DNA from 3 places in the Rhizobium atlanticum genome. Region 2 is predicted to be linked to each of the others. Evidence: predicted binding sites of a transcription regulator. Region 2 holds the regulator's gene; each other region holds the start of a gene.

The links. Region 2 encodes PhoB, which activates phosphate uptake and scavenging genes when phosphate is short. Its sites were predicted from a motif close to TGTCATNNANCTGTCAT; they were not measured.
Region 1: a site for PhoB is predicted at 1,797-1,813, ahead of PH551_RS04785 (DUF1045 domain-containing protein). Genes of this name have one in related genera too.
Region 3: a site for PhoB is predicted at 2,744-2,760, ahead of olsB (l-ornithine N(alpha)-acyltransferase). Genes of this name have one in related genera too.

What each region holds. Positions count from the first base shown of each region.
Region 1 is NZ_JAQJCJ010000002.1:465,891-470,358, reverse strand. It holds gene PH551_RS04790 (alpha-D-ribose 1-methylphosphonate 5-triphosphate diphosphatase) at 1-997, opposite strand, end outside; gene PH551_RS04785 (DUF1045 domain-containing protein) at 1,011-1,706, opposite strand; gene phnE (phosphonate ABC transporter, permease protein PhnE) at 1,847-3,190, opposite strand; gene phnE (phosphonate ABC transporter, permease protein PhnE) at 3,198-4,157, opposite strand; gene phnD (phosphonate ABC transporter substrate-binding protein) at 4,224-4,468, opposite strand, start outside.
Region 2 is NZ_JAQJCJ010000002.1:119,159-123,626, reverse strand. It holds gene pstA (phosphate ABC transporter permease PstA) at 1-78, shown strand, start outside; gene pstB (phosphate ABC transporter ATP-binding protein PstB) at 94-909, shown strand; gene phoU (phosphate signaling complex protein PhoU) at 954-1,667, shown strand; gene phoB (phosphate regulon transcriptional regulator PhoB) at 1,793-2,476, shown strand; gene PH551_RS02985 (GcrA family cell cycle regulator) at 2,863-3,396, opposite strand; gene PH551_RS02980 (aspartate aminotransferase family protein) at 3,821-4,468, shown strand, end outside.
Region 3 is NZ_JAQJCJ010000002.1:253,229-257,696, reverse strand. It holds gene PH551_RS03685 (NADP-dependent malic enzyme) at 1-1,595, shown strand, start outside; gene olsB (l-ornithine N(alpha)-acyltransferase) at 1,821-2,696, opposite strand; gene PH551_RS03675 (hybrid sensor histidine kinase/response regulator) at 2,807-4,468, opposite strand, start outside.

The DNA.
Region 1 (4,468 bases), 350 kb from region 2:
TCACCATCGCGATCGCTTTCGGAAGGGTGATGCTTTCCACCTCGTCGGCAAGGATGAAGGGTGCATGCAGCAGGCTGAGCGGTACGTAATCGGAGGACAGAACGTCGAGCACGCCCATTTCGGCGAGATCGCGGGCGGCGATGTTGCCGGAATGGGATTTGCCGCGCACGATGTTCGGCGCCCCCATCAGCACGCTCATGCCGTGCTCGTGCGATGCCCGGGCGGCATCGAAGCTGGTCGGAAACTCGGCAAGGCGCACGCCATTGTCGATCGCCTCGTCGACATGGGAGAGTGTGGCGTCGTCATGGCTTGCGACCGTGATGCCGCGCTCGGCGCAGACCTTGGCGATGGCGTTTCGATGTGGCGTCGAATTGCGCGCCGATTCCGCCTGGCGCTTGGCGACGAAACGGGCAAAGGCCTCATCGCTCAGACCACGCTTCTTTTGGTAGTAGAAGATATATTGATCCATCGTCTGGAACTGCCGCTGGCCGGGCGCGTGATCCATCAGCGAGACGAGCCGCACATGCGGATCATTTTCGAAATCGGCGAAATGTTCAAGCACATTGTCGGCCGATACCTCGCAGCGCAGGTGGATGAGGTGTTCGGCGCGCAGCCTGCCTTCCTTCTCCGCCGATTGGATGGCGTCGGCCATCTCTCGCATCTCGCCATGTTCGAACCCGCCGTCCTCGTCCGCGCCCATGCGCAGGCAGTCGAAGACCGTCGTGATGCCCGATGTGACAATCTGGGCGTCATGCGCCTGGACGGCAGCCGTCTTGTGCCAGCGAATGCCCGGACGCGGCTGATAATGGCCTTCGAGATGGTCGGTATGCAGTTCGACAAGGCCGGGAATGACGTAATCCCCCTCGAAATCTTCGCCGGTTACCGAATTGCCTTCAGAGATATCGGCGATCTTGCCGTCGCGGATGAGGATCGATCCTGAAAGGATGTCGTCCTCGAGAACGATGCGGGCGTTGGAAAAGACGGTCTCTTTGCTCATATTGTCAGGTCTTTCAGTTTTTAGCGCCGGCAAGGGGCAGCCAGGAACGAACTCTGAACGGGGCGCCGCGCGTCTCCTCGATGAAGACGGCAAGGCCGGAGATCGAAAGCGGCCGGCCGGTGAAACCGGCAAAACGTTCCGCCAGAATTGCTCTCATCACCTCGGCGCGCTCTGCAGGCACCTGGCCGCTCAGCGTCATGTGGAAACCGAAATCCTCCATGACGTAAGGATAGCCCCAGCGCTGCAGATTGGCGCGTTGGCTGTCGCTGAGCCTTTCCGGATTGCGGCGCGCGATATCGGCCTCGGACAGCGTTGCGCGGAACGGCTCGAATGACTTTACCACCTTCGCGGCGAAATCCTGAAGAGGTTGATGAAGAGAGCCGGGAACAAGGGCGAAGAAGCGGCCGAGCTGGCCAAGCACCAGTTCGGGGATCTCGAAAGCCGGGGTGCGCGCGGCAAACTCCTCGGCAAAGGCCATGAGATCCTTTTCGGTGACAGAAGCGGCAAGCGAAAACGGCGCCTTGATCGTCGCATGAAAGCCATAGCGTCGCGGGTCGGCAGTCAGCTCGAACTGCTCTGGCGCACTCAGCGTCTCATGTGCGGGTGCAGGATAGGTTTTGCCGCTGAACGCATCGCGGCCGAGCCAGAGCGAAGCCGCGCCGGTCAGAGGGTCATCCTTTGGCGGCGAAAAATAGAGAGCGTAGCGCAAGGATTTTGTCCTGGGGATCGTCGAAAGGGGAGCGCAATGTGCAGTGATTTGGCGGCGAACCGCAAGCAGGCTCCCGGCTAAAAGATTTCCGTGACAGAATGATGATGACGGCCGCGCCGCCACCGGCCTTCATCGAGTGCTCAGTGCGAATTCGTACCCATCAGCCGATGGCGGAGCGAGTTCGATGCGGCGTCGAACAGGAGGACGACGATCAGGATCAGAATGACCATATAGGCGACGTTTTCCCAGTTGGCGTTGGTGCGCATTGCCTCCCAGAGTTTGAGGCCGATGCCGCCTGCGCCGACAGCGCCGATGATCGTGGCGCCGCGCACGTTCGATTCCCACTGGTAGAGCGTCTGGCTGACGATGACGGGCACGATCTGCGGCATGATGCCGTAACGATGGACGAGCACGGTCTGGGCGCCGGTCGCTTTGATGCCTTCCCGCGGCTTGTTGTCGATGTTCTCGAGCCCCTCGGAATAAAGCTTGCCGAGCGTGCCGGTCTCGGTGAGGAAGATCGCGCCGCTGCCGGCAAGCGGCCCTGGGCCGAAGGCGCGTGTCAGGAAAAGCGCCCAGATCAGCATGTCGACAGAGCGCAGGAAATCGAAGAAGCGCTTGAGAATCTGGTTCAAGAGGCGGTTCGGAGTGATGTTGCGTGCCGCCAGGAAGGCGAGCGGGAAGGCGGCAAGTGCGCCGAGCAGCGTTCCGAGAAAGGCCATGACGATCGTCTGGAAAAGCTTGGTCCAGACGTCGCCGTGCTGCCATTCGCTGTTGTTCCAGATGTCATCGAAAGCGAGCGACAGGTTGGACTGGTCGGGCTTGATGCGCGGGCCGGAGACAATGAGGCCAAGGACGTCGCCGACCGGCTTGTCGAAGAATGACGATTGCGTGTCGAAGAGGAAATTCGCCCAGCCGAGGAAACGCTTGCGAACTTTCACGCGATCGACGGAAATGCTGACGTCGCCGGCAAAGCCGAGATCAGCGAGCACGTTGTCGTCATAGACCGTCATCCAGCTCGGCACCGGGCCGACCACCTGGGGCGCGCCGCTCGAAACGTTGACCGGGACGCTGACGCCGTGCGCGGTCACGATCGTTTCGCTCTTCGAAACGGTGATGCTGCGGCTGGTGCCGCTGACGGAAACGGTGATGCTGCCATCGGGATTGTTGACCACCCAGTCCGGATGCGGATTGTCGCCGAGCGGCGAGAAGCGGGGATAACGCACCTCGATCGAGCCGTCATCCTGGATGCGGAAGTCCGGCTGCACATCATAACTCACCCATTGGCTGAGATATATGCCAACGCGCTCCCAGTGGGCTTCGGCAAGAAGCTTGGGCAGGTCAAAGAACCAGACGGCGTAGAGGCCGTAGAGGAGGGTCGCAATGAGGATCATTAGCCCGCCGAAACGCTGGCGGAACGACCGGTGGAAATAGTCCGGATAGCGCGCTTCAATCTCATGCATGCGGTTTGCGTCGATCACCGTCATGGCGGCCTCAATGCTGCAGAAGGAAGGCGTGTTCGCCGACGAGACGGCGGCGCAGCCAGGCGGAGAACTGGTCGACGGCGATGATCGTCACGAACAACAGGAGTACGAGGGCAACGGTCTTTGCGCCGAAGCCGCGCGAGATCGAAAGCTTCAGCTCTTCGCCGATGCCGCCGCCGCCGACGGCGCCGATGATGGTCGAGGCGCGCACGTTGATCTCCAGACGCAGCAGCGCATAGGAGGCGAAATTCGGCAGCACCTGCGGCAGGGCGGCGAAGCGCACGCGCTCCCACCAGTTGGCGCCAACGGCCTTCATCCCCTCATGCGGCTTCATGTCGATATTTTCGGCGACTTCGTAGAAGAGTTTGCCGAGCGCGCCGATCGTGTGCAGGGTGATGGCGATGATGGCGGCGACCGGCCCGATCGACAGGATCGCTGAAAACAGGCCGGCGATGACGATTTCCGGGAAGGCGCGCAGGAATTCCATCAGCCGCTTGGTGAAGACGCGCAGCGGCCACGAACTCGTCAGGTTGCGCGCCGCAAAGAAGCTCAAGGGCACCGCAAAGACGAAGGCGATGATAGTCGAAATCAGCGCCACGTTGATCGTGATGATCATCAGCTCGAAATATTCCGGGATGTAGAAGTCTCCCCAGATATAGACGCGGCCTTTGATGAAGTTGAATTCCTCGCCGCCTTTGTCGTTGACGCTCGCTATGTCGAAGAGCGCGCGCCAGACGTCGTTCCAATCCTTGGGGATGAGCCAGCTCAGGAAGTCGAATAGGTGCGGCAGGCGTTCGAAGAAATGGCCGGCATTGCTCTCATCGGCAAAGCGGACGGAGCTCACGAAAGCCGCGATAAGGATAACCAGGCCGAGCACGGTGTAGAAGCGGCGCTTGGCGACCATCCGGTCCCAGGCGGTGCCGATCTCCTGCGTGCTCTGCATGTGCGGCTGTGTGTCGGCAATGGTCATGGACGCTCCCCGCGGTAACAAACAAAGGGGCGGCCGTTGTCAGCCGCCCCCGTATTCAAAAGGCGATCAGCCGCCGATGGCCGCCTTGCGAACTTCGACGACGGCCTTGTAGAAGTCGTGCTTGACGGGAGCGTAGCCCTTGTAGTCGCCGCCTTCGACAGCCGAGAAACACTTGTGATCCTTTTCCGGCAGGGCCGTGAAGAAGGCTGCGAGCTTCGTCTGCCACTCCTGGCCGAGGGCGTTGCGCACGACCAGCGGGCCGTTCGGGATCAGCGGCGAACGCCAGACTTCAACGAGCTTGTTCGGATCGA
Region 2 (4,468 bases):
ATCGTCCTGCTCCTGTTCCTGGTCGTCATGAACATGGGCGCCATCCTCTTGCGTCGTCGCTTCGAGCGCCGCTGGTAAACGGAGTCAAACATCATGAACATGCTGACGGAAGCTGCAGTTGAAAAGGCGCTGGATCAGAAGATGAGCAACGTCCCGTATAAAATGATCGGACAGGATGTCTCCGTATACTACGGCGAGAAGCGCGCGCTTTTCGACGTGAACCTGAACATCCGTGAAAACACCGTAACCGCCCTGATCGGCCCCTCGGGCTGCGGCAAGTCGACCTTCCTGCGAAGCCTGAACCGCATGAACGACACGATCGAGGGGTGCCGCGTCACCGGCAAGATCACGCTCGACAGCGACGATATCTATGATCCGGATATCGACGTCGTCGAACTTCGCGCCCGCGTCGGCATGGTTTTCCAGAAGCCGAACCCGTTCCCGAAGTCGATCTATGAAAACGTCTCCTACGGCCCCCGCATCCACGGTCTCGCCAAGTCGAAGGCCGATCTCGACCAGATCGTCGAGAGCAGCCTGCAGCGCGCCGGGCTCTGGAACGAGGTCAAGGACCGCGTGCACGAATCCGGCACGGGCCTCTCCGGCGGTCAGCAGCAGCGCCTGTGCATTGCCCGCGCCGTTGCCGTCAGCCCGGAAGTCATCCTGATGGACGAGCCCTGCTCGGCCCTTGACCCGATCGCCACCGCCAAGGTCGAGGAGCTGATCCACGAACTGCGCGAAAACTATACGATCGTCATCGTCACCCACTCCATGCAGCAGGCCGCGCGCGTCTCGCAGCGCACCGCCATGTTCCACCTCGGCAATCTTGTCGAGGAGAACGACACCGACAAGATGTTCACCAATCCGGACGATCCCCGTACCCAGGACTACATCATGGGTCGCTTCGGCTGATCACGGCCATCCGAAGCCTTCCCCTTATTCGAGGACAAAGCCCCATGGCATCGACACATATTTATTCTGCCTATGATGATGATCTGAAGTTCCTTTCCAGGCGGATTTCCGAAATGGGCGGCCTGGCCGAACAGATGGTCGCCGAATCCGTCCGGGCGCTGGTCAACGGCGATACCGCGCTGGCGCAGAAGGTCATCTCAGACGACGTGATCCTCGATCACACCGAGCGCGAAATCGGCGACAAGGCGATCGTCACCATCGCCCGCCGTCAGCCGATGGCGGCGGACCTGCGCGAAATCATGGGTTCGATCCGCATCGCCGCCGATCTCGAACGCGTCGGCGACCTTGGCAAGAACACCGCCAAGCGCGTCATCGCCGTGCAGAGCACCGGCGTGCCCCGCAAGCTCGCCCGCGGTCTCGAGCATCTCTCCGAGCTGGCGCTTGTCCAGCTCAAGGAAGTGCTCGACGTCTATACGACACGCGCTGCCGACAAGGCGACCGCCATCCGCGAACGCGACAACGAGATCGACGCCATGTACACCTCGCTGTTCCGCGAGCTCTTGACCTACATGATGGAAGATCCGCGCAACATCACGAGCTGCACGCATCTGCTCTTCTGCGCCAAGAACATCGAGCGCATCGGCGACCATGCCACCAACATCGCCGAGACGATCTACTACATGGCAACAGGCGCCCAGCCGGAAGGCGATCGCCCAAAGGATGACAGCGCCAACACCGTCGGCGCCGCGACGGAATAATCCTTCCAAGATTGCGTGCGCGCCCGTTCGGGGCGCGCAAAGAGGTCGCAGCCAATTTCTGAATTTGCGCAGGACGCCTGCTTAAACCCCCAGTTTAAGGCTTGTGCGCGAGGAGACGGACACGCATGATCCCGAGAGTCGCAGTTGTTGAAGACGAGGAAGCCCTCAGCGTGCTCCTTCGCTATAATCTCGAAGCCGAAGGCTTCGAGGTCGATACCATCCTGCGCGGCGACGAGGCCGAAATTAGGCTTCAGGAGCGCACGCCCGACCTGCTCATCCTCGACTGGATGCTGCCCGGCGTCTCCGGCATCGAACTCTGCCGGCGCCTGCGCATGCGGCCGGAAACCGAGCGACTGCCGATCATCATGCTGACGGCGCGCGGCGAGGAGAGCGAGCGTGTGCGCGGACTGTCCACCGGCGCCGACGATTATGTCGTCAAGCCCTTCTCGACCCCCGAACTCGTCGCCCGCGTCAAGGCGATGCTGCGCCGTGCCCGCCCCGAGGTGCTGTCCTCGGTGCTGAAATGCGGCGATATCGAGCTCGACCGCGAAACCCATCGCGTCCACCGCAAGAGCCGCGAAGTCCGCCTCGGCCCGACCGAATTCCGCCTGCTGGAATTCCTGATGTCGTCGCCGGGCCGGGTCTTTTCCCGCTCGCAGCTGCTCGACGGCGTCTGGGGCCACGACATCTATGTCGACGAACGAACCGTCGACGTCCATGTCGGCCGCCTGCGCAAGGCGCTGAACTTCTCCAACATGCAGGACGTCATCCGCACCGTCCGTGGCGCGGGTTATTCGATGGAAGCCTGAGGCTGAGGGAGTGTGTGGGGTGGGCGTTCCCGCCAAACGCACGGCAGTACGGCTTGTGAGGCCCCCCTTGCCGTCGTCGATCGCAGCCGCTTCGTCGCCAGCGTCATTGCGCCGGCGAGGCTTATGCGTCTCGGCACCAACCTCTCCTCCGTCATCCCAGGGCTTGACCCTGGGATCCATGCGGCTGGCACGGCGTGAAGAGCTGATGGCATCCAACTGCTGGGAAACAATTGAAGCCGAGTGCTTGGCTGTGGCTCCCAGGGTCAAGCCCTGGGATGACGGAGTGTGGGGTTGGCTTGGTTGCTATACGCAAAGGTCACCTCCCCAATCGAATAAAAAAACGGGCCACTCGGCCCGTTTCACATGCTCAGCGATACAGCCCCCGCTCAGCTGACCCGTGCCGCCGCCCGGCGCCTTTCGTTGATCGGCTGATAGGCAAGCTTCTGATGATAGCTGCAATAGGGCGAATTGTCGGGGGACTCGCAGCCGCAGAAATGGAAATCTTCCTTGAGCGGGTCGCCGACCGGCCATTTGCAGGTGCGTTCGGTGAGCTCCGTCAGGCCGAGGCGGCGAGAAATCGGCACGACCACATTGCCGGCCGGCACATACTCCATTTCCTCGACGGCATCGACCTCGATCTCTTCCTTCAGCATCGTTGCGCCCTGTTGACGGGTCACGGTGCGGGTGGTGATCCGGGAGGCGTAGTTCGGCGCGCGCGGCGCGGATGTCTGGCGCTTCGGCGTGCGCGCCGCGGTGGCCGTGCCGCCGGCCTTGGCGCGGCCGGGAAGGCTGAGCCTGTGCACCTTGCCGATAACGGCGTTTCGGCTGACGCCGCCAAGCTGCGCAGCAATCTGGCTGGCGCTCAGTCCTTCGGCCCAAAGCTTCTTGAGTTTCTCGACCCGCTCGTCTGTCCAGTTCATGCCCTGTCTCCACCTTTTGCGTTGGTGATGGCAGAATCCCTCACCGTTGTCCCGGAAGCCTCCGAAACAAGAAACGCTTGATCAATTTTGGTGACTAGTTCCGCCGCATGCAGTCTAGTAATTGAACTTTAACCTAGTGTGAGGCTGACTCCGTGACAAGAGTCGCGGGAATCCGGATGAATCGAATTTCAAGTTTTCCCCAACTTGCTGCCTCTGCGTGGCATTTCTGCAATAATGCCTGTTGAAGGCCGAAAGTGCCGCTGCACAACCTTGCTGCATAGGCTAAGGCGCCAGTTTTGTTGACATTGCAGCGCGAAAAGGAAATAGTACCGCTCGCCGCCGAAAGGCGGCATTTTTGATTTTTTGGACCTGGTTTTGTTAGCCGGAGTCCGTGCAAGACAACATTGAACGGGAGACCCGCGCCATGGCTGAAGCCGCGCCGCTTTATGACACCTATTCTCGCGCCCCGCTGCGGTTCGAGCGAGGCGAGGGCGTATGGCTGATCACCGAGAGCGGCGAGCGTTATCTCGATTTCGGCGCCGGCGTCGCCGTCACCTCCGTCGGCCATGGCAACTCGCATGTGGTCGCGGCGCTGAAGGAGCAGGCCGACAAGGTCTGGCACCTCTCAAACATCTATGAGATCCCCGGCCAGGAGCGCCTCGCCAAGCGGCTGACGGACGCTACCTTCGCCGATAAGGTGTTCTTCACCAATTCGGGCGCCGAGGCGCTCGAATGCGCCATCAAGACCGCGCGCCGCTACCAGTTTTCCAAGGGCCATCCCGAGCGCTTCCATATCATCACCTTCGAGGGTGCCTTCCATGGGCGCACGCTCGCGACGATTGCTGCCGGCGGTCAGGAGAAATATCTCGAAGGTTTCGGCCCCAAGGCGCCGGGTTTCGATCAGGTGCCGTTCGGCGACATCGAGGCCGTCCGCGCCGCCATTACCGATGCGACGGCCGCAATCCTGATCGAGCCGGTGCAAGGCGAGGGCGGCGTGCGTCCCGCCACCGGCGAATTCATGAAGGCGCTTCGCCGGATCTGCGACGAAAACGGCCTGCTGCTGATCCTCGAC
Region 3 (4,468 bases), 130 kb from region 2:
ATACCAAGGGCGTCATCTACCAGGGCCGCACCGAGGGCATGAATCAGTGGAAATCCGCGCATGCGGCAAAAACCGACGCGCGCACGCTCGAAGAGGCGATGAACGGCGCCGATGTCATTTTCGGCCTGTCGCAGAAAGGCGCCTTCTCGGCCGAGATGATCCGCTCGATGGCCGATCGGCCGATCATCTTCGCCATGGCCAATCCCGATCCCGAGATAACCCCCGAGGAAGTCGCCCGCATCCGCGACGACGCCATCATGGCAACGGGCCGCTCGGACTACCCCAACCAGGTCAACAACGTTCTCGGCTTTCCCTATATCTTCCGCGGCGCCCTCGATGTGCGCGCCTCCACCATCAACGACGCGATGAAGATCGCCGCTGTCAAGGCGCTGGCAAACCTTGCCCGTGAGGACGTGCCGGATGACGTGGTCGCCGCCTACCAGGGCAACCGGCCGCGTTTCGGGCCCCAATATATTATTCCCGTTCCCTTCGATCCGCGGCTGATCTCGGCAATTCCGGTGGCGGTCGCGGAGGCCGCGATCGAAAGCGGCGTCGCCCGCAAGGTCATCACCGACATGGCGGGTTACGCTCGGGAGCTTTCGGCGCGCCGCGATCCGATCGCCTCGACGCTTGCCAGCCTCTACGAACGTGTCCGCCGCCGCCCGAAGCGGATCGTCTTTGCCGAGGCCGAGGAAGAACAGGTGCTGCGCGCCGCCATGTCCTACGCCAACCAGCAGCTCGGCACCGCCATCCTGCTCGGCCGCGAGGATCTGATCCGGGCGACGGCGGAGCGCGCCGGCATCGACCTCAACCGCCCCGGCTTCGAAATCGTCAATGCCCGCATCTCCACCCGGGTCGAAGCCTATATCGATTACCTCTATGCCCGGCTGCAGCGGCGCGGTTACCTCCACCGCGATGCCCAGCGCCTGATCCACAACGACCGCAACCACTTCGCTGCCACCATGGTGGCGCTCGGCGACGCCGATGGCATGGTCACCGGCATCACCCGCAACTACTCCACCGCGCTCGAGGATGTGCGCCGCTGCATCGACGAGAAGCCCGGCCACCGCGTCATCGGCGTGTCGCTGGCGCTCTGCCGCGGCCGCACGGTCTTTGTCGCCGACACGGCGGTGCATGACATGCCGACCGCCGAAGAGCTTGCCGATATCGCCGAAGAGGCTGCCGGTCTCGCACGGCGCATGGGGTATCAGCCGCGCGTCGCCTTGCTTGCCTATTCCACCTTCGGCCATCCCTCCGGCGAACGCTCCGAGCGGGTGCGCGAAGCGGTCAAGATCCTCGACCGGCGCCGCGTCGATTTCGAATATGACGGCGAGATGGCTGCCGATGTGGCGCTGAACCGCAAGGTGATGGAGCAATATCCCTTCTGCCGGCTCTCCGGCCCCGCCAACGTCCTCGTCATGCCGGCCTTCCACTCGGCCTCTATCTCGACCAAGATGCTGCAGGAACTCGGCGGCTCCACCGTCATCGGCCCGATCCTCGTCGGCCTCGACAAGCCGGTGCAGATCACCTCGATGGGCGCCAAGGACAGCGATATCGTCAACATGGCGGCGATCGCCGCCTATGGCGGGTCATAAGGCCATCTGCCCGCACAGCGAGATATTCAGTGACCAGGGAGATCGGCGAGATTAGCCCCTCATCCGCCTGCCGGGACCTTCTCCCCGCCTGCGGGGCGAAGGGGATATGCCGCGATCTCTCCGCCCCATCCACGGCTCGTGCGGCAAGTCCCCTCTCCCCGTCAGAACGGGGAGAGGGTTAGGGTGAGGGGCAGCACTGGCAATCTCTGCTTCGCCTGACTGCAATCAGCTTGCGAAGCGACCGGCGTCGGCGCCGTAGTAGTTCAGGTAACGGTCGGAAATGCTGGAGATCGGCAGCACGATCAGCACGTCTGTCGTGTTGAAGGCATGATCGATGACGGCGCTGGAGCCGACCATTGCGCCGAGTCTGAGGTAGCCCTTGATCAGCGGCGGCAGGGCCATCAGCGCCCGCTTCGGGTTGACGGCCTCGGCCGGCATCAGATCCATGTTGCGGGCGAGATGCGGCAGTGCGCCGATGGCCCATTCGTCTTTCGCCAGCACATTGTGGTAGAGGAAGGACAGCGCCAGTGCGTGGCTTTCGAGATAGACGCCGGGGAACGAGGCGCAGCCGAACATGGCGCTCATGCCGTGCTTCAATGCATAAGCCCAGTTGCCCTGCCAGAGAAGCTCAACGGTGCGTTTGGTGCGGTATTCCGGCAGCACGCAGGAACGCCCGAGCTCCATGAAGCGCTTGTCCGGGTGCCTGGCGAGGAGGCTCTCGATTTCGAATTCGGAAGCCGAATAAAAACCGCCATTGGCGATCGCGACATCCTGGCGCAGCAGCCGGTAGGTGCCGACGATCTGATCTTCCGGATCACCTTCGAGCGAGCGGTCGAGAACGAGAAGATGGTCGCAGACAGCGTCATAGGCATCGAAATCGCGTTCGCGCCGCATGGCCTCCGGCGGCAGCTGCGCCTTCATTTCTTTGACGAAGACGCGGTAGCGCACGGCCTGGGCCGCATCGATCTCGCGTGCCGTGCGGGCAAGGCGGGTTTCGAGATTGCCGATCCGGCCGAGGATGTCGCCGTCTTGCTGCGCAGCCGTCGACGGCCGTGCAGCCTCCGCGGTAACGTCACAATTCAGGATGTCGATGGAGGACATGGCGATTCTCCCGTTGCCGGCTTATCGACGCCATAAAACACTTCTGTGCGACAGGAAAGTGACATATTGAATTTCCCGGCGCAAGCAGCCTGCGCAGTCAATTCAGCGACCTACCGCGCTTCTGCCCTTCGGGCGGAAAGGGCGGCGACCGCCTGAACTTCCGTCAGCAGCCGCACCGGATCGACCGGCTTTACCATGACGCGGTTGGCGCCATTGAGCAAGACCTGGCGGCGCGACTCGTCGCTCTTGTCGGCGGTGAGCACGATCACCGGCACCGGGTCAAGATCGAGCCGCCTTTCGTGGCCGCGCAGCCGCCCCAGCATGTCGATGCCGTTGCCGCCGGGCATCGACAGATCGCTGATGATGATGTCTGGCCGCGCGCTCGCCTCGCCGAGCGCGCAATCGAGGAGTGTGTCGAAATCCTCGACATGGTGCACCTTGTGTCCGCCCTTTTCCAGGACGACGCGCACCAGCATCGCATTGATCGGATCGTCCTCGCCGAGCAGGATGTGCAGGCCGTGTGCGGCCACCATGGTTTCGGCGATCGGCGGTCCGAAACCCGGCTGGTTGTCGTTCAGCGCGTCGCGCTTCTCCATTCCGCGCATGCGCCCGCGCAGCACATCGATCAGCGACTGTTCGCGCAGAGGCCGGATGAGCCAGGCATCGAACAGGTCGAGCGGATGGGCGCTGCGCTCTTCGGGATTGACGAGCAGGACCTTGCGCAGGCCAAGGGCAGCGATTTCGGCGCGATCGGCGAGATGCGCTGAAAATTCCGCCGACATGCGATGATCGACGATAATATCGGTCGGCCGGCGGCTGCCGCTTGCCATTCCGAGCAGCTTCGCGCGCGCGGCCTCGCCGCTGTCGACAAGATGGCAGGTGCCGCCGAGCGCGGTGATCGTTTCGGCAATGGCGGAGCGGGCAGCCCCTGCCGGCGCCAGCAGCACGACGCTGTTGCCGGCAAGCAGCGTGTTTCGCCGTTCGGAGCGCTCGCTGTCGAGTTCAATGGGGAAGCGTATGGTGAATGTGCTGCCTTTGCCCTTTTCGCTGGTGACCGTCAAGGCGCCGTCGAATTCGCGCATGATGCGGGCGGAGATGGCAAGGCCGAGCCCGGTGCCGCCGCTCTTGTCGGCAACGTTTCCACCTTGTTCGAACTCGCCGAAGACGCGCGCCAGCTCCTCCGCCGTCATGCCCGGACCCGTGTCGGTGACGGTAATCAGCAGGTTGCCGGCATCGAGCGATACGCGGATGAAAACGCCGCCGGCCTGGGTGAATTTGACAGCATTGCCGATGACGTTGAACAGAACCTGGCGCAGCCGCGCCGCATCGAAGCTCATTTTCTCCGGAACGTCTGACGACACGGTGGCGCCGATCTCGATCCCCTTTTCATGCGCCCGGTGGGCGAGCATTTCGACGACGCTTTCCAGAAGCTTCCGCAGCGATTCCGAGCGCGGGTGAAGCTCGAAACGGCCGACTTCGATGGTGGAAAAATCGAGCAGATCCTCGACAAGCTGGGTCAAGGCGTGGCCGGATTGGCGGATGTTGGCGAGATAATTCTGCTGTTCCTGCGTCAGCCGCGTTTCCGCGAGCAGGTGCGTCATGCCGAGAATGCCGGAAAGCGGCGTGCGCACTTCGTGGCTGACGGTTGCAAGCAGTCGGGATTTCGCGGCGCTGTTATACTCGGCTTTCTGGCGGGCCGACTCGCGGCTCTGCGCGACGAGCCGCTCCTCCGTCACATCACGGGCAACACTCTGCAGCAGCAGGTGGCCGCT